DNA from 2 places in the Pseudomonas sp. FP2309 genome. Region 2 is predicted to be linked to the other one. Evidence: predicted binding sites of a transcription regulator. Region 2 holds the regulator's gene; the other holds the start of a gene.
The links. The regulator FliA, encoded in region 2, starts transcription of late flagellar genes. The targets are predictions, from matches to a motif close to CTAAAGTTTNNNNNNNNNNNGCCGNTAA.
Positions count from the first base shown of each region.

Region 1: PSH59_RS14185 (methyl-accepting chemotaxis protein) is a predicted target of FliA. The motif match lies at 4,723-4,750, and genes of this name have one in related genera.

Region 1 is NZ_CP117439.1:3,106,336-3,113,118, reverse strand. It holds gene PSH59_RS14200 (class I SAM-dependent methyltransferase) at 1-686, shown strand, start outside; gene PSH59_RS14195 (MFS transporter) at 729-2,066, opposite strand; gene PSH59_RS14190 (CPBP family intramembrane glutamic endopeptidase) at 2,312-3,004, opposite strand; gene PSH59_RS14185 (methyl-accepting chemotaxis protein) at 3,112-4,605, opposite strand; gene PSH59_RS14180 (TonB-dependent siderophore receptor) at 4,785-6,783, opposite strand, start outside.
Region 2 is NZ_CP117439.1:3,931,926-3,943,263, reverse strand. It holds gene flhA (flagellar biosynthesis protein FlhA) at 1-810, shown strand, start outside; gene flhF (flagellar biosynthesis protein FlhF) at 823-2,139, shown strand; gene fleN (flagellar synthesis regulator FleN) at 2,246-3,079, shown strand; gene fliA (RNA polymerase sigma factor FliA) at 3,076-3,816, shown strand; gene PSH59_RS18015 (chemotaxis response regulator CheY) at 3,986-4,360, shown strand; gene PSH59_RS18010 (protein phosphatase CheZ) at 4,379-5,167, shown strand; gene PSH59_RS18005 (chemotaxis protein CheA) at 5,179-7,422, shown strand; gene PSH59_RS18000 (chemotaxis response regulator protein-glutamate methylesterase) at 7,471-8,604, shown strand; gene PSH59_RS17995 (flagellar motor protein) at 8,604-9,344, shown strand; gene motD (flagellar motor protein MotD) at 9,409-10,296, shown strand; gene PSH59_RS17985 (ParA family protein) at 10,347-11,135, shown strand; gene PSH59_RS17980 (CheW domain-containing protein) at 11,138-11,338, shown strand, end outside.

The DNA of each region.
Region 1 (6,783 bases), 830 kb from region 2:
ACATCGACTACCGGGCACAGAGCCACAGCGTGCAGCGCCTGCATCAACTGTTCGGCAATGGCGGGCGCCGGCACCTGGACCTGGCCTGCGGCACCGGGCCGCACGTGCGTTATTTCCTCGACGCCGGCTTTCGCAGTACCGGGCTGGACATCAGCCAGCCCATGCTTGACCTCGCCCGACTGCGCTGCCCGCAAGCGCAGTTCAGTTGCCAGGACATGGCGAGTTTCCAGGTCGACGAGCCACAGGACCTGATCACCTGCTTTCTCTACTCCACCCACTACAACGCCGGGCTGACGCAACTGAGCGCGTGCCTGGCCAGCGTACACCGCGCGCTCGCCGACAACGGCGTGTTCTGCTTCAACGCGGTGGACAAGCGTCACATCGACAACCGTTTGCTGGTACGCCATAGCGTGACGTTTGAAGACAGCCTATTTTCCTTCGGCTCCGGCTGGCATTACAGCGGGGAGGGCGAGCAGCAGGCGCTGCGCTTGAGTATTGAAAAGACCACTGCGGGGGTGACCGAGGCCTGGCAGGATGAGCACGCCATGGTTGCGCTGAGTTTTGTCGAGCTTGAGCAGTTGTTGCAGCCACACTTCGACGTGCAGGTGTTTGAGCATGACTACGAGCGGATCACGCCTTGGGAGGGGGTGACGGGCAATGCGTTGTTTGTGTGTGTGAAGCGCTGAGTCTCTGGGAGGCTGAACCCTCGACGGTTCAGCCTCGAGGGTTTAACGCGAAAACACCGACGCTGCTTCTTGTTCCTCGGTGCCCACGTCATGCAGGGAAATTCTCGACGTTTCCGGCAATGCCAAGCCGCCGGCCAGCGCCAGTAATGCCACGGCGATCAGGTAAAACGCCGGTGACAGGTTGCTGCCGGTGGTGCTGATCAGCCACGTCGCCATCAGTGGCGCGGTACCGCCGAAGATCGTGTAAGCCATGTTGTACGTGATTGCCGAAGCGGTATATCGCGTGCGCGTCGGGAATGTCTCTGACAGCAGCGCCGCTGTGACCACCCCACACAACACGGCACCCACTGCCAGCAACATTACCCCGATAACAGACGCTGCGAACGACCCGGAACTGGCCATCAGGAACGATGGGTAGACCACCAGCATCAACAGCACACAGGCCGTCATCACCGTGACGCGACGCCCCACCCGGTCTGAATACAGCCCCGCGAGAGGGCAAATTGCCGCGGCGAAAATCAGCGCAATCAGCGACACCAGCAACGCGCCTGCCCGACTCAGCCCACCGGCCACTTGCAGGTAGGTCGCGAAGTAGGTGGTGAACATATAAAACGACAGCGCGGTCAGCGACACAAAAGCGCCCAGGCAGCAGATCGCGGCACCATGGTGGCGCAAGGTCTCCTTGAGCGGTGAGTGGGCCACTGCGTGCTCCTGCTTCACGGCCTGGAACGCCGGCGTTTCATCCAGCTTCCAGCGCAGGTACAGCCCCACCAGCCCCAGTGGCGCGGCGATCAGGAACGGCAAGCGCCAGCCCCAGCTGCCCATCGCCTCGGCGGACAACGACGCCTCAAGCGCATACGCCACCACGGCAGCAGCGGCGAACGCGGAGAACGTGGACACCGGCACGAAGCTGCCGTACCAGGCGCGTTTGTCACTGGGCGCATGTTCCATCAGGTAAGCACAGGCGCCGGCGTATTCGCCCCCGGCGGAGAAGCCTTGGGCGCAGCGAATCAGCGACAACAGGATCGGCGCGGTGACGCCGATCGCGGCGTAGGTGGGCAGCAGGCCGATCAGGGTGGTGGCACCGGCCATCAGCAGAATCGTCATGGCCAGGGTGCGTTTACGGCCGATGCGGTCGCCAAGCATGCCGAAGAAAATCCCGCCCAGCGGCCGGAAGGCAAACGCCACGGCAAATACCGCAAAGGTCTTGAGCAGTGCCACGCTGGCGTCGCCGCTGGGGAAGAACTGCTGGGCAATGGTGGTGGCAAGAAACCCGTAGACGGCAAAGTCAAACCATTCGACGAAGTTACCGATGCCGGCGGCGATGATGACCTTGCGCAGGGTTTTGGGGCTGACCTGTTCGGTGGAAGCACTCGTCATGGGTGAAGGCCTCGAAAGGGGTAGGGGAGATGCTTGATTATCGGAGGTGGGGCGCGGGCGCCGGGGTTCAAAAGAGTCGTCCGCGTAGTCAGCAGCGACTGGAGGGGCGGGTGCAGGAACTGGGCCAGATGCGGCGGGAGGTATTGAGGGGGCGGGCACCCGGTGACGCGAAAAGCACCGGCAGGGCATCCAGGAGGCAAAGAGTCGAAAGCCGCATGGTCTTACCTGGCATCTGCGCGCAAGGCCTAAAACCAAAGAGTGGCCATGAAGTACCTCAGGAGCGAAAGCACTCCCGCAAAGATGTGCAGCAGCACGGGCACCAATAGGCCAGCGCTGCGCACCCGCGCATAGCCCAGGATGATTGACAGCGTGCCGACCAGCAGGAAGTTTGTCCAATGGGCGTAGGGCATATGCATGAGCATATACAGCGCAGTCGTGAACAGGATTGCCACGTACCGCCAACGACGGTGACCCAGGGGGAACAGGCGAATCAGGAAGTGACGGTACAGGAGCTCTTCGAGCGTTGAAATAATCACCAACGTCATGGCGAAGAGCAGCAGCTTTTTCGTCATGGATTGGGTGCCCGCCAGCGGCGTGGGCTCCTGCCAATATCCGAACCCGACGTCCAGACCGGTACTGACCAGGTAAGCCCCCAGCACCCATGGCGCACACTGCTTGAGCGTGTTGCCCAGGTCGTGCCCCACCAGGGCACGCACCCCGCCTGAGTGCCTGCGCTCGACCCACGCGAATATCAGCAGCACCACCAATGAAGCACTGATGCTCATCCACAGCGTCGAGGCTTTGCCAACCGCGAATATGAGCACCAGTTGAACCGCAAAATACAACAGGATCGCCAGGCAAGCCATCAAGAGGCGACGCCGCCAGGAATAGGTGTCCATGTCAGCCGTGGAGAGCCCTGATAACGCTGTGTCCTTCACCCCATACGTCCTTTTATGCGATTGGTTGGCCGCCTATATTAACCAACGCGCGCAGCAGGGGCTGATATATCGACCTGAGCCTTGAACGCTCCCTCAGGTCCGGCCCGTCATGGATGAAAGCGCCTGCCCAGGGCATCGAGCCTGACCGCAATCGGTGGCAATTGTTCGCTGCTCCTGGCCAACAGCTCCACATCATCGGCCGTGCTCTGTGCGATGTTTTGCACCGACTGCAAGCGCCCGACAATCTCCAGGTTCGCTTCGGTCTGCTCGCGCGTGGTGGTGACAATCTGCCCGTTGAGCGCATCAATCCGCGCAATGTCATTGCCCACCGCTTGCAGCATCTGGACGGCCACCTGGCTGTCTTCCACGCAGCGTTCCACACCTTGGCGGCTGTCGTGCATCGCCTCTACGGCCTGACGACTGCCGTGCTGCAAGCCTTCGATGATGGTTTTGATTTCCTGGGTGGACACCGCCGTGCGCTGGGCCAGGCTGCGCACTTCGTCGGCAACCACTGCGAAGCCACGACCTTGTTCGCCCGCGCGGGCGGCTTCGATGGCGGCGTTGAGGGCGAGCAGGTTGGTCTGGTTGGCGATGCTGCTGATGACTTCCAGCACCGAGCCGATCTGTTCGGCTTGCACGGCCAGACCCTGGACGGTCTGGTTGGTGCCTTCCAGGCGGGTGGCCAGTTGGGTGATTTCATGTTGCGCGCGGCCGACGCTTTCCTGGCCGCGCAGGATTTGTTTGCTGGCGACACCGGCATGCTCAACGGCGTGTTCAACGTGCACGGCGATGTGGCCCATGGCGTGCTCCATGCGTTGCATTGAGCCGGTCATTTCGCTGATTTCGGCCAACTGGTGGCGTGCGCCTTTTTCCAGGGTGCCGCTGGCGTGGGCCAGTTCCTGGCCGAGTTGGCCCAGGCCGTGGGAGTCACGGGCCACGCCGTCGATCAGGTGGGTGAGTTGTTGCAGGAAATGGTCGAAGCGCTTGGCCAGGGAGACGCGGACCTTGCCGTCGCCCTCGGCGCTTGCCTCGGAGAACCGGGAGGTCACGGCGAGCATCTTCTCGAGCATGTCCTGGCTTTCCACCGCTTCGGCCTGGCTGTGCACGGCGAGGTAGAGCAAGGCGACAGTTTCCATCAGCACGTAGAAAGCATGCACGAATACCATGGTCCAGCCGCCGTGGTGTTGCATCACAAACACCGGGAAACCTTGGTGTTGCAAGGCGTGGAAGACCACGTGGTGCACGGCGATGGTGAGCGCCGCGACCAAAATCGGTAGCCAGTCCCGATAGAACGTCAGCACCGCCAGCAACGCAAAGATGCCAAAGTGCGATTCGATCACGCCCTGCGCCTGGTTGATATGCAGCGCCGCCATGACCATCAGGCCTGCACCCAATGCACAACGCATCATGCGGGTGCCGCCGATGGCCCGATACAACAGGGTGAGCACCAAGCTGGTGCCGCCGCCGATGACGACCGCCTGGATCAGGGTGTCGTGCCAGAACGCCAAGCCCAGAGAGAACAGGAACATCAGCCAGATCAACGCCAGCATAATGCGGTCGGCCTTGCGGTAATGCTCTATGAAACGCGGGCGGTGAGGCATGCACTCTTACTCCATGTGGGCTGGCCTGGAACAAAGCATGCTGCGTGCCATGATGGCACTCTGATGTTAAGTCGAACAGGTATCAGGATGTTTGCAGATGCAGGCGAGCCAAAAGGCCTATCGGCATTTCGAGAGCAGACTTTAAGCAGGGCAGCCCGAGTGGGCTGCCGCGAGAACGATCAGAAGCTGTACTTGGCCGTCAACATCATGTTTCGGGGGTTGCCGTAGCTGTCGCCACCGTAGTCCACCGAGTTGGAGATGGACGAGTAATAGCTGCGGTCAAAGATGTTGTTCGCGTTGAGCTGCAGGTCGAGGTGTTGGTTGACCCGGTAGCCGGCCATCAGATCGGTGACGGCGTACGCGCCTTGTTGCAGGCGGTAGCTGCTGCCATCGGCCAGGGCGATGTCGTTGTACATACGGCTTTGCCAGGAGATGTTGCCGCCCACGCGGAATTTCTCCAGCGGGCCCTGGAGGTTGTAGCGGGTGGTCAGTTTGAACAGGTGCTCAGGCGTGTCGGTGTCGTACTGTTTGTTGACCTTCTGCGGGTTGGCTGTGTCCTTGATGGTATGGGTGCGCGCGTAGGTGTAGCCACCGCCGACCTGCCAGTTTTCGGTCAATGCACCTTGCAGTTCGAAGTCGATACCCTGGCTGCGAATCTCGCCGGAGGCGTCGTAGCACTCGGTCTGCGGGCAGTTCTGCACCGTGACTTTTGTGGCGCGGTTCTCCTGGTCGACACGGAACAGCGCCACGCTGGCATTGAGCGCACCTCCCAGGTATTCGCCTTTGATACCGACCTCGTAGTTTTTGCCCTCAATCGGTTTGACCGGTGTGCCCGAGATGTCCTTGGAGCTCTGCGGCGTGAAGATATCGCTGTAGCTGACGTAGACCGAGTGATGGTCGTCCAGCTCGTAGATCAGGCCGGCGTAGCGGGTGAGGTTGCGGGTGACCTTGTAGTCGCCGGTGTTACTGCCATGGGCGTCATAGTCGTACCAGTCCAGGCGGCCGCCGAGGATCAGCTTGAGCGGGTCGGCCAGGCTCAGGCGCGTGGTGAGGTAAAGGCCGTCCTGGGTGGTGATTTCACGGGTGTCCGAGGTGTGGACGAAGTCCGGCTTGCCCGCGCTGAGCGGCCAGTTGGTGTTATAGGGGCTGTAGTCGTGGCTGGTCATGTCGTAGATGCGTCGGCTGGCGCCCACCACCAGTTCATGGCTGCGCCCGAACGCCTGGAACGGGCCGCTGGCAAAGGCGTCGACGCCGGCCTGGTTTTCATCGTAGGCGGCCTGGTACACCGTACGCGCCAGGGACTTGTCGGCGGCCCAGCGCGATTGGTAGGAGCCCGAGAACAAGGCTTTCTGCTCGGCGTAGTTGGCGTTGACCTGCAGCGCCCAGTCGTTGGCCAGTTGCTGGCGCAGTTCGGCGAACACCGTATTGATTTCCTGGTCCTTGTTCTCCCAGTCGGTGCCTGGGTTGTAGGAACGCGGCAGGTCCAGGTGGTGACCGTCCAGGCCGACCATCGAGGAGCCCCAGAAGTAGTTGGTCTTGTCCTTTTGGTTGGAGTAACCCAGGGTCAGGCGGGTGTCTTCGCTCAGGTCGGCTTCGGTGACGGCGTAGAACAGGCCGTGATACTCCTCGGCGTTGTCGATGAAGCTGTTGGCGTCGCGGTAAGAGGTGACCACGCGACCGCGCCAGGTGCCGCTGTCGTTAAGCGGGCTGGAAGCGTCCAGCTCGCCACGGTAGTCGTCCCAACTGCCGGCGGCGCCGGTCAGGGTGACCTTCTGCTCGTCCAGTGGGCGTTTGCGGATCAGGTTGATGGCGGCCGACGGGTTGCCCGCGCCGGTGACCAGGCCGGTGGCGCCGCGCACCACTTCGACGCGGTCGAACATCGCCAGGTTGGGTTGGGCCCCGACCGTTACCCCGTTATAGCCGCTCGGGATGCCGTCATACATCAGGTTGTCGATGTCAAAGCCACGCGAGGTGTAGGACTGCCGCCCAGGGCCGCTGGAGAAATTCAGGAACAGCCCGGGCGTGGCGTTGACCACATCGTTGATGCTGGTCATCGCCTGGTCGTCCATGCGCTGGCGGGTGATGACGGTAACGGCCTGTGGGGTTTCACGCAGGGTCAGGGGCAGTTTGGTCGCCGTCTTCATCGCGCCCGTGGTGTAGGACTGCGTGCCCTCGGTA
Region 2 (11,338 bases):
ATCTACCCGGACCGCGAGTTGGCGATCAACCCCGGCCAGGTGTTCGGCAGCCTCAATGGCATTACCGCCAAAGATCCGGCTTTTGGCCTGGAGGCGGTATGGATCGAAATCAGCCAGCGCAGCCAGGCGCAGTCCCTGGGCTACACCGTGGTGGACGCCAGCACCGTGGTCGCCACTCACCTTAACCAGATCCTGTACAAGCACTCCCACGAGCTGATCGGCCACGAGGAAGTCCAGCAATTGATGGGCCTGCTGGGCAAAGCCTCGCCGAAACTGGCCGAAGAGCTGGTGCCTGGCGTGCTGTCGCTGTCGCAATTGCTCAAAGTGCTGCAGGCGCTGTTGGCCGAACAGGTGCCGGTGCGAGACATCCGCAGCATTGCCGAAGCCATCGCTAACAACGCCGCCAAGAGTCAAGATACTGCCGCGCTGGTGGCGGCGGTGCGGGTTGGATTGTCTCGCGCAATCGTGCAAAGCATTGTGGGGCTTGACTCCGAGCTGCCTGTGATCACCTTGGAGCCAAGGTTGGAACAGATATTGCTCAATAGTATTCAGAAGGCAGGACAAGGCCAGGAAGAGGGCGTTCTGCTGGAGCCAAGCATGGCTGAAAAACTGCAGCGTTCGTTGATCGACGCCGCACAGCGCCAGGAAATGCAGGGCCAACCGGTGATTCTGCTGGTGGCGGGCCCAGTCCGGGCGATGTTGTCGCGGTTTGGACGCCTGGCAGTACCGAATTTGCACGTTTTGGCTTATCAGGAAATTCCTGACAACAAGCAAGTGACTATCGTCGCGACAGTAGGGCCCAACGGCTGAGGGTAGTGGGATATGCAAGTGAAGCGTTTTTTCGCCGCCGATATGCGTCAGGCCATGAAACTGGTCCGTGATGAGCTGGGCGCCGACGCCGCGATTATCGGTAACCGTCGTATTGCCGGCGGTGTCGAGCTGACGGCTGCCCTGGATTACACGCCCCAGGCCCTGGCGCCACGTGTGCCGAACATGGAACTTGAAGACGAGCTGCGCAAGACCGCGTCGCGCATCGTCTCGGCCCAGGCTGAACTGAGCATGCGTGGCGACAGCGATGCCACCACCAATCGCCAGTTGTTCGCCGGCCTGCCATTGACCGCCGCCGAGCCACTGGTAGAGCCCACCTTCATCGAACCGCCGCGTCCTGCAGCGCCAGCCCCGGCCGCCGCAGTCGACCAGCGCGTGTTCGACTCGATGCGCTTTGAACTCAATGGCCTGCGCGAACTGCTGGAAGTCCAGCTCGGTTCGTTGGCCTGGACGCAGTTGCAAGGCAGCAAGCCGCAGCAGGCCAACCTGTGGCGCCGCCTGCAACGCATAGGCCTGTCCGGCCCGTTGTCCCGCGACCTGCTGGCCCTGACCACCGAAATCGAAGAGCCTCGCCAGGCCTGGCGCATGTTGCTGGCCCATCTGGCGCGGATGATCGCCACCCCGGAAGTCGAACCCCTGGAAGAGGGCGGTGTGATCGCCATGGTCGGCCCTGCCGGCATGGGCAAGACCACCACCCTGGCCAAGCTGGCCGCCCGTTATGTGCTCAAATACGGCGCCCATAACATTGCGTTGGTGAGCATGGACAGCTACCGCATCGGTGCCCAGGAGCAGCTCAAGACTCTGGGGCGCATCCTCAATGTGCCGGTGACCCACGTCGACCCGGGCCAATCCCTGGCCAACGCCCTCGATCCGCTGTTGCGCAAGCGCGTGGTGTTGATCGATACCGCGGGCCTGCAAGCCAGCGATCCGGCGTTGCGCATGCAGCTGGAAAGCCTGGCCGGGCGTGGCATCAAGTCGAAAAATTACCTGGTGCTTGCAACCACCAGCCAGAAACAGGTTCTTACCGCTGCTTATCACAGCTACAAGCGCTGCGGCCTGGCCGGTTGCATCCTGACTAAACTGGATGAAACCGCCAGCCTGGGCGAAGTGTTGAGCCTGGCGATCAGCCATGAACTGCCGGTTGCCTACCTGACCGATGGCCCGCGGATTCCGGATGACCTGCATCTGCCGCGCCGTCATCAGTTGGTCAGCCGCGCAGTGAGCGTGCAAATGCAAGAAGAGCCTAGCGAGGAAGCGATGGCCGATATGTTCGCCGACCTCTACCACAACCCCGCCAAACGGGTCGGTTGAAGTCAGGATGAACACCGTGAAATGTACCTACATTGATGGTCTGCAAGCGATTCAAGCGGCCAAGCCATGTAGCCTGCGTCTAAGCAAGACAAGGTAAAGAAATAAAATGGGCAGCATGCATCCCGTACAGGTGATCGCGGTGACCGGCGGCAAAGGTGGCGTCGGGAAAACTAACGTGTCAGTGAATTTGTCCCTGGCCCTGGCAGAGCTTGGCCGTCGCGTCATGCTGCTGGATGCTGACCTGGGGCTGGCGAACGTCGACGTTCTGCTGGGGCTGACGCCCAAACACACCCTTGCCGATGTGATCGAGGGGCGCTGTGAACTGCGCGATGTGCTGCTGCAGGGCCCTGGCGGTATCCGCATCGTGCCGGCCGCGTCCGGCACCCAGAGCATGGTGCACCTGAGCCCGGCGCAGCATGCCGGTCTGATTCAGGCCTTCAGTGATATCGGCGACAACCTCGACGTGCTGGTGATCGACACCGCCGCCGGGATCGGCGAGTCCGTGGTCAGCTTCGTGCGCGCGGCGCAGGAAGTGCTACTGGTGGTCTGCGATGAGCCCACCTCGATCACCGACGCCTACGCCCTGATCAAACTGCTTAACCGTGACTACGGCATGAACCGCTTCCGCGTGCTGGCCAACATGGCCCAGAGCCCGCAGGAAGGGCGCAACCTGTTCGCCAAGTTGACCAAGGTCACGGACCGCTTTCTCGATGTCGCCCTACAATACGTTGGTGCAGTGCCCTACGACGAGTGTGTGCGCAAGGCTGTGCAAAAGCAGCGTGCAGTCTACGAAGCGTTCCCTCGTTCCAAGTGCGCATTGGCGTTCAAGGCTATTGCTCAGAAGGTCGATACCTGGCCGTTGCCCGCCAACCCACGGGGGCATCTGGAGTTTTTCGTCGAGCGATTGGTACATCAGACGAGCGCAGGACCCGTGCTATGACAGCGAACGGCTATAACGCCTACAAGAAGTCTGCCCGTGACAGTCAGGGTGAGTTGATCGAGCGTTATGCGCCACTGGTCAAACGCATCGCTTATCACCTGCTGGCTCGCCTGCCCGCCAGCGTCCAGGTCGAAGACCTGATCCAGGCCGGCATGATCGGTCTGCTCGAAGTGTCGACCAAATACGACGCGAGCAAGGGTGCGAGTTTCGAGACGTATGCGGGTATCCGTATCCGTGGCGCCATGCTCGATGAAGTGCGCAAGGGTGACTGGGCGCCCCGTTCGGTGCACCGCAATACACGTATGGTCAGTGACGCAATTCGCGCAATTGAAGCAAAAACCGGTCGCGACGCTAAAGATCACGAAGTTGCGGCCGAACTCCAATTGAGTCTCGACGATTATTACGGGATTTTGAACGATACCTTGGGCAGCCGCCTGTTCAGTTTCGACGACCTGTTGCAGGACGGCGAACACGAAGGGTTGCACGAGGACGGCGCGAGTACTCACATGGAGCCGGCGCGCGACCTGGAGGATGAACGCTTCCAGGGGGCGTTGGCTGACGCGATTGCCAATTTGCCTGAGCGTGAGCGACTGGTATTGGCGCTGTACTACGACGAAGAGCTGAACCTCAAGGAAATCGGTGAGGTCCTGGGGGTCAGCGAATCGCGGGTCAGCCAGTTACACAGCCAGTGCGCCGCCCGCTTGCGGGGGCGTTTGGGAGAGTGGCGAGCGCGCTGACAGGCAGTGTGGGGACACTGCAAAGCGATACCGCGACGGTGATTGACCGTCGCGGGTTCGGCTCGTGGTGCCCCCGGCAGTCCTTTTTGTGTAATGCCTGTTGATTGAAATGGCGCGTCCAGGTGCTGGGCGCGTTTAAGACTGCTTGGAGGTCGAATTGGACAAGAACATGAAAATCCTCATCGTTGATGACTTCTCAACGATGCGGCGGATCATAAAAAACCTGTTGCGTGACCTTGGGTTCACAAACACGGTCGAGGCGGATGACGGCCTTACGGCGATTCCGATCCTCAACAGCGGGAGCATCGACTTTCTGGTAACCGACTGGAACATGCCGGGCATGACTGGCATCGACCTGCTGCGCCACGTGCGCGCCGACGAGAAACTTCGCAGCCTGCCTGTGTTGATGGTCACCGCCGAAGCCAAGCGTGAGCAGATCATCGAAGCCGCCCAAGCCGGGGTTAACGGTTACGTGGTCAAGCCATTCACTGCATTGGCCTTGAAAGAGAAGATCGAAAAAATCTTCGAACGCATCCACGGCTAATGCCATCGCGGGGGAGCTATGGAGCATAAAGAAACGACACTGGGAGACTTTGAGTCAACCCTGAAAAAGCATGCTCACCAGTTGGTCGACAGCCTTGAAAAAGGCCATTTCGGCGACGCGGTGCAGTTGATCCATGAGCTCAACCAGACCCGTGACCGCGGCCTGTACCAGGAAGTGGGCAAGCTCACACGCGAGCTGCACAGTGCAATTGTCAATTTTCAGATTGACCCGCACATGCCCCAGGCCGAAGAAATCTCGCAGATTACTGATGCCACCGAACGCCTGTCCTATGTGGTCAGGCTGACTGAGGCGGCGGCCAACCGCACCATGGACCTGGTGGAAAACGCCACGCCCCTGGTCAACGGCATGGCCACTGAAGCCCAGGCCCTGAGCAACGACTGGGGCCGCTTCATGCGCCGGGAAGTGGGAGCTGAAGAGTTTCGTGAGCTGGCACGTCGGGTTGAAGGGTTTTTGTCGCGCAGCGAGCAGGACAACCGCACGGTGTCCAGCAATCTCAACGATATTTTGCTGGCCCAGGATTACCAGGACCTCACCGGTCAGGTGATCAAGCGTGTGACTCAACTGGTCACCGAAGTGGAGAGCAACCTGCTCAAACTGGTGCTTATGGCAGGCCAGGTTGACCGTTTTGCCGGCATCGAACATGACCGCGAAGCGATCCTCTCGGAAAAAGATCCACAAAAACATCTCGCCAAGGGTGAAGGTCCGCAGATTCATGCCGATAAACGTGAAGACGTTGTGTCAGGTCAGGATGACGTAGATGACCTGTTATCCAGTTTAGGCTTCTAAGGAGCACCCACATGAGCTTCGGCGCCGATGAAGAGATCCTTCAGGATTTCCTTGTAGAGGCCGGCGAAATTTTAGAGCAACTGTCCGAACAACTGGTCGAGCTGGAAAGCCGTCCGGATGATGCGAACCTGCTCAATGCAATTTTTCGCGGTTTTCACACTGTAAAAGGGGGCGCCGGCTTCCTCCAGCTCCATGAGCTGGTGGAGTGCTGCCACATCGCCGAGAACGTGTTCGACATCCTGCGCAAGGGTGAGCGTCACGTTGATTCGGAGTTGATGGACGTGATTCTCGAAGCACTGGATGCGGTCAACGGCATGTTCAGCGAGGTGCGTGAACGTGCCCCGATCACCGCGGCAACGCCGGAACTGCTCGCGGCCCTGGCACGCTATGCAGAGCCTGCGGACACCACGGCAGCGCCGGTGGTTGAAGCGGCGCCTGAGCCGGTGGCCGAGCCTGAAGCGGACGTCACGGACAGCGAGTTCGAGCAGCTGCTCAACTCCCTCAGCGCCGTCAAGGCCGAAGCCGAAGCGCCTGCCGCCGTTGCCCCGGCAGTGGAGCCGACCAGCGAAGACATCACCGACGCAGAGTTCGAGTCGCTGCTCGACCAATTGCACGGCAAAGGCCAGTTCGCCGCCGATGCGGTGGCGCCGGTCGCAGCTGCGCCGGCCGGTGAGCAGGTGCCTGCCGCGCCTGTCAGCACTGACATCACCGATGACGAATTCGAAGCGTTGCTCGACCAACTGCATGGCAAAGGCACGTTTGCTGCCGACGCCCTGCCGGCAGTCGCGGCCACCGCTACCGCCGCAGCGCCTGCCGCCAGTGCAGCGCCTGCCGGTGATGGTCTGATCACCGATCACGAATTCGAAGCCCTGCTGGACGATTTGCACGGCAAGGGCAAGTTCAGCGAGGTGCCTGCGACCGGCGCCGTCGCCACAGCAGCCCCGGCTGCCGCTAAAGCGGCTGCCCCGGCCAAAGCCGCTGCGCCTGCCGCCGCCGCCAAACCTGCGGCTGCCCCGGCAGCAGCGCCGGCGCCGGCGCGTGCCGCCGCAGCCGCTGCACCGGCTGCGGACAAACCGGCCAGTGAAGCCGAAACCACCGTGCGGGTCGATACCGCGCGTCTGGACGACATCATGAACATGGTCGGCGAACTGGTACTGGTGCGTAACCGCCTGGTGCGCCTGGGCTTGAGCAGTGGCGATGAAGCCATGCAAAAGGCCGTGTCGAACCTCGACGTGGTCACCGCCGACCTGCAAACCGCGGTGATGAAAACGCGGATGCAGCCGATCAAGAAAGTCTTCGGCCGCTTCCCGCGTCTGGTTCGTGACCTGGCGCGTCAACTGAAGAAAGAGATCAACCTGGAACTGGTGGGTGAAGAAACCGACCTCGACAAAAACCTTGTCGAGGCCCTGGCCGACCCGCTGGTCCACTTGGTGCGCAACGCCGTCGACCACGGCGTGGAAACCCCGGAAGAGCGCGAAGCCTCGGGCAAGTCCCGCGGCGGCAAAGTGATTCTGGCGGCGGAGCAGGAGGGCGACCACATCCTGCTGTCGATCACCGATGACGGCAAAGGCATGGACCCGGCCATTCTGCGCAATATCGCGGTCAAGCGTGGCGTGATGGACAAGGACGCTGCCGATCGCCTGACCGACACCGAGTGCTACAACCTGATCTTCGCCCCTGGCTTCTCGACCAAGACCGAGATCTCCGACGTGTCGGGCCGTGGCGTGGGCATGGACGTGGTGAAGACCAAGATCAGCCAGCTCAACGGCTCGATCAATATCTACTCGACCAAGGGCCAGGGCTCGAAGATCGTGATCAAGGTGCCGTTGACCTTGGCGATCATGCCGACCCTGATGGTGATGCTGGGCAACCAGGCCTTCGCCTTCCCACTGGTCAACGTCAACGAAATCTTCCACCTCGACCTGTCGCGCACCAACGTGGTGGACGGCCAGGAAGTGGTGATCGTACGCGACAAGGCATTGCCCCTGTTCTACCTCAAGCGCTGGCTGGTTGCATCGGCCGCCCATGAGGAGCAGCACGAAGGCCATGTGGTGATTCTCTCGGTGGGCACCCAGCGTATCGGCTTTGTCGTCGATCAACTGGTGGGTCAGGAAGAAGTGGTCATCAAGCCTTTGGGCAAAATGCTGCAGGGAACCCCGGGCATGTCGGGTGCGACCATCACCGGTGACGGTCGGATCGCGCTGATTCTCGATGTTCCGAGCATGCTCAAGCGTTACGCCGCTCGGCGTATTTGATTCTGGTGGGGCAGGGCGGTAAAGCCTGCCCCACCTAACGGAGTGTTTATGGCAGTCAAGGTCCTGGTGGTGGACGATTCAGGTTTCTTCCGCCGCCGCGTCTCGGAAATTCTTTCCGCCGATCCAAGCATCCAGGTGGTCGGTACGGCCACCAACGGCAAAGAGGCGATTGATCAAGCCATTGCGCTCAAGCCGGATGTGATCACCATGGACTACGAGATGCCGATGATGGATGGCATCACGGCAGTTCGGCACATCATGCAACGCTGCCCGACCCCGGTTTTGATGTTTTCCTCGCTGACCCACGAAGGCGCCCGAGTGACCCTCGATGCGCTGGACGCGGGGGCGGTGGACTTCCTGCCGAAAAATTTCGAAGACATCTCGCGCAATCCCGAGAAGGTCAAGCAACTGCTGTGCGAGAAAGTCCACAGCATTTCCCGCAGTAATCGTCGCAGCTTGTTCAGTGCGCCGGCGCCCACTCCGGCACCGGTGGCGGCACCTGCTGCGCCCACCGGTTCCACGTTCGGCCGCCCGGCGCCAGCACCGCTTGCACGGCCTGCCGCGCCGCCGGTACGCGCCGCCGCGCCTGCTGCCGCGCATTCGCCGGCACCCAAGCGCAAGGCCTACAAGCTGGTCGCCATCGGCACCTCCACCGGTGGCCCAGTGGCGTTGCAGCGGGTGTTGACCCAGTTGCCGGCCAACTTTCCGGCGCCGATCGTGTTGATCCAGCACATGCCTGCGGCCTTTACCAAGGCGTTTGCCGAGCGTCTGGACAAGCTGTGCCGCATCAGCGTCAAGGAAGCCGAGGACGGCGACATCCTGCGCCCTGGCCTGGCGCTGCTGGCCCCCGGTGGCAAGCAGATGATGGTTGACGGGCGTGGCGCGATCAAAATCCTGCCGGGCGATGAGCGCCTGAACTACAAACCGTGTGTGGACATCACCTTCGGTTCGGCAGCCAAGTCTTACGGCGACAAAGTTCTGGCGGTGGTGCTCACCGGCATGGGTGCCGACGGCCGCGAAGGCGCGCGCCTGCTCAAGCAGGGCGGCAGTGCGATCTGGGCCCAGGACGAAGCCAGCTGCGTGATCTATGGCATGCCCATGGCGATCGTCAAAGCTGATCTGGCCGACGCCATCTACAGCCTGGACGATATCGGCAAGCATCTGGTGGAGGCCTGCCTCTGATGGATGTGTTGAGCCTGATCGGCATCATCATGGCGTTTGTCGCGATCATTGGCGGCAACTACTTGGAGGGCGGCCACCTTGGCGCCCTGGCCAACGGCCCGGCGGCACTGATTGTGATTGGCGGCACCGTGGGCGCCGCCTTGCTGCAATCGCCGATGAGTTCGTTCAAGCGTGCGATGCAGATTGTGATCTGGATCATTTTCCCGCCGCGCGTGGACCTGGCGGGCGGCATCGACCGTGTCGTCAACTGGAGCCTCACCGCACGCAAGGAAGGCCTGCTGGGCCTGGAAGGCGTGGCCGATGCCGAGCCCGACAGCTACGCACGCAAAGGCCTGCAATTGCTGGTGGACGGCGCCGAGCCGGAGGCTATCCGCAGCATTCTCGAGGTGGATTTCTACACCCAGGAAAGCCGCGATATCAACGCCGCCAAAGTCTTTGAAAGCATGGGCGGCTATGCGCCGACCATCGGCATCATCGGTGCAGTGATGGGGTTGATCCATGTGATGGGCAACCTCGCCGACCCTTCGCAACTGGGCAGCGGCATCGCCGTGGCGTTCGTCGCCACCATTTACGGGGTTGCCAGTGCCAACCTGGTGTTGCTGCCGGTGGCGAGCAAGCTCAAGTCGATTGCCATGCGCCAGTCGCGTTACCGCGAAATGTTGCTCGAAGGGATCCTGTCGATCGCCGAGGGCGAGAACCCACGCTCCATCGAACTCAAGCTCCAGGGCTTCATGGATTGATGGGCATGAACACTTACTTGTGGCAGTGCGGCTACGAACGTTGTGTACAGAGAGGTGCCTGCCTGTGAGCCGTCGCCGTCGCGAGCCTGAAGAACACGTTAACCACGAACGCTGGCTGGTGTCCTACGCGGATTTCATCACCCTGCTGTTCGCGTTTTTTGTGGTGATGTATTCCATCTCGTCGATCAACGAAGGCAAGTACAAAGTCATTTCCCAGGCGCTGATCGGCGTGTTCAACGATACCGATCGCGCACTCAAGCCGATCCCTATCGGTGAAGAGCGGCCCAGGACCGTGACGCCGGCCAAACCGCTGGTTAACGACAGTGATGAAACCGCTGCCGGCGTGGGCGGCACCAGCGACCCGCTCAAAAGCATCGCCGATGACATCAGCGCGGCGTTTGGCGACCTGATCAGCTCCAACCAGATGACTGTGCGCGGCAACGAGTTGTGGGTCGAGATCGAGCTTAATTCCAGCCTGCTGTTCGCCAGTGCCGATGCGATGCCCAGCGACCAGGCGTTCACCATCATCGACAAGGTGGCGGCGATCCTCAAACCGTTCGACAACCCGGTGCATGTCGAAGGCTTTACCGACAATGTGCCGATCAGTACGGCGCAGTACCCGACCAACTGGGAGCTGTCCTCGGCGCGTGCCGCGAGCATCGTGCGCATGCTTGCGATGCAGGGTGTGAACCCAGGGCGCCTGGCGTCGGTGGGTTATGGCGAGTTCCAGCCGGTGGCCAATAACGCCACGTTCGAAGGCCGCGCGCGCAACCGTCGAGTGGTGTTGGTGGTCTCACGAAACCTGGATGTGCGCCGTAGCCTGACTGGTACGGGCACCGCCAATGCAACACCGGACGCGGCTTTGAAGCGTGCTGGCACACAAACTGCACCGGCCCCTGTTAAGCCGCCGGTTCGGCAGAGTGCCGTCAATTCTCCGTCACCGGCTCAATAACTTATGCAATGTCTCGGTCGCGCATGTGCCCACCGGGAGGAACCATCCGAATGAGAGTCTGGGCAGTTGCCAATCAAAAAGGTGGGGTCGGCAAGACCACCACCTCCATCGCCTTAGCCGGCTTGCTGGCCGAAGCGGGCAAGCGCGTGGTCGTGGTTGACCTCGACCCCCATGGCTCGATGACCAGCTATTTCGGTTACGACCCGGATGCCCTGGAGCACAGCTGTTTCGACCTGTTCCTGCACAAGGGCAGTGTGCCGAGCGACTTGCCCGGCCAATTGTTGCTGCCCACCAGTAGCGAGAGTATTTCCCTGCTGCCATCGAGCACCGCGCTGGCCACCCTTGAGCGTCAGTCGCCGGGGCAGAGCGGTTTGGGCCTGGTGATCGCCAAGACCCTGGCGCAACTTTGGCAGGATTTCGACTACGCCATCATCGACAGCCCACCGTTGCTGGGCGTGCTGATGGTCAACGCCCTGGCGGCCAGCCAGCAATTGGTGATCCCGGTGCAGACCGAGCACCTGGCGGTCAAGGGCCTGGAGCGTATGGTCAGCACGTTGGCGATGATCAACCGTTCGCGCAAACAGGCACTGCCGTACAGCATCGTGCCGACCCTGTTCGACCGCCGTACTCAGGCGTCGATGGGTACCTTGCGCGTGCTGCGCGACGCCTACCCGGAGACCATCTGGAACGGTTACATCCCCGTGGATACGCGCTTGCGCGATGCCAGTCGTGCCGGGCTCACGCCGTCGCAGTTCGACGGTAAAAGCCGCGGCGTTCTGGCCTATCGCGCGTTACTCAAACACCTGCTGTCCCAGCAGCTTGTGGCGCAGGTGGCCTGATGATGAACCGTCCCGTGGAACTCAAGGTCAAGACCCGGCCGCAACTGGCGCTGGAATCCTATCTGGATGCCTTGTTGCAGGATGCGACCGAGGAAGAACTGCCGGAGCCGATCCTGGTACTCGAGCCTGCGCTGGACGTGCCGGCATCGAGCACGCTGGATGAGTTCCAGCTGGCCGTATTGGAAGAGCAGGCCCGCGATGCG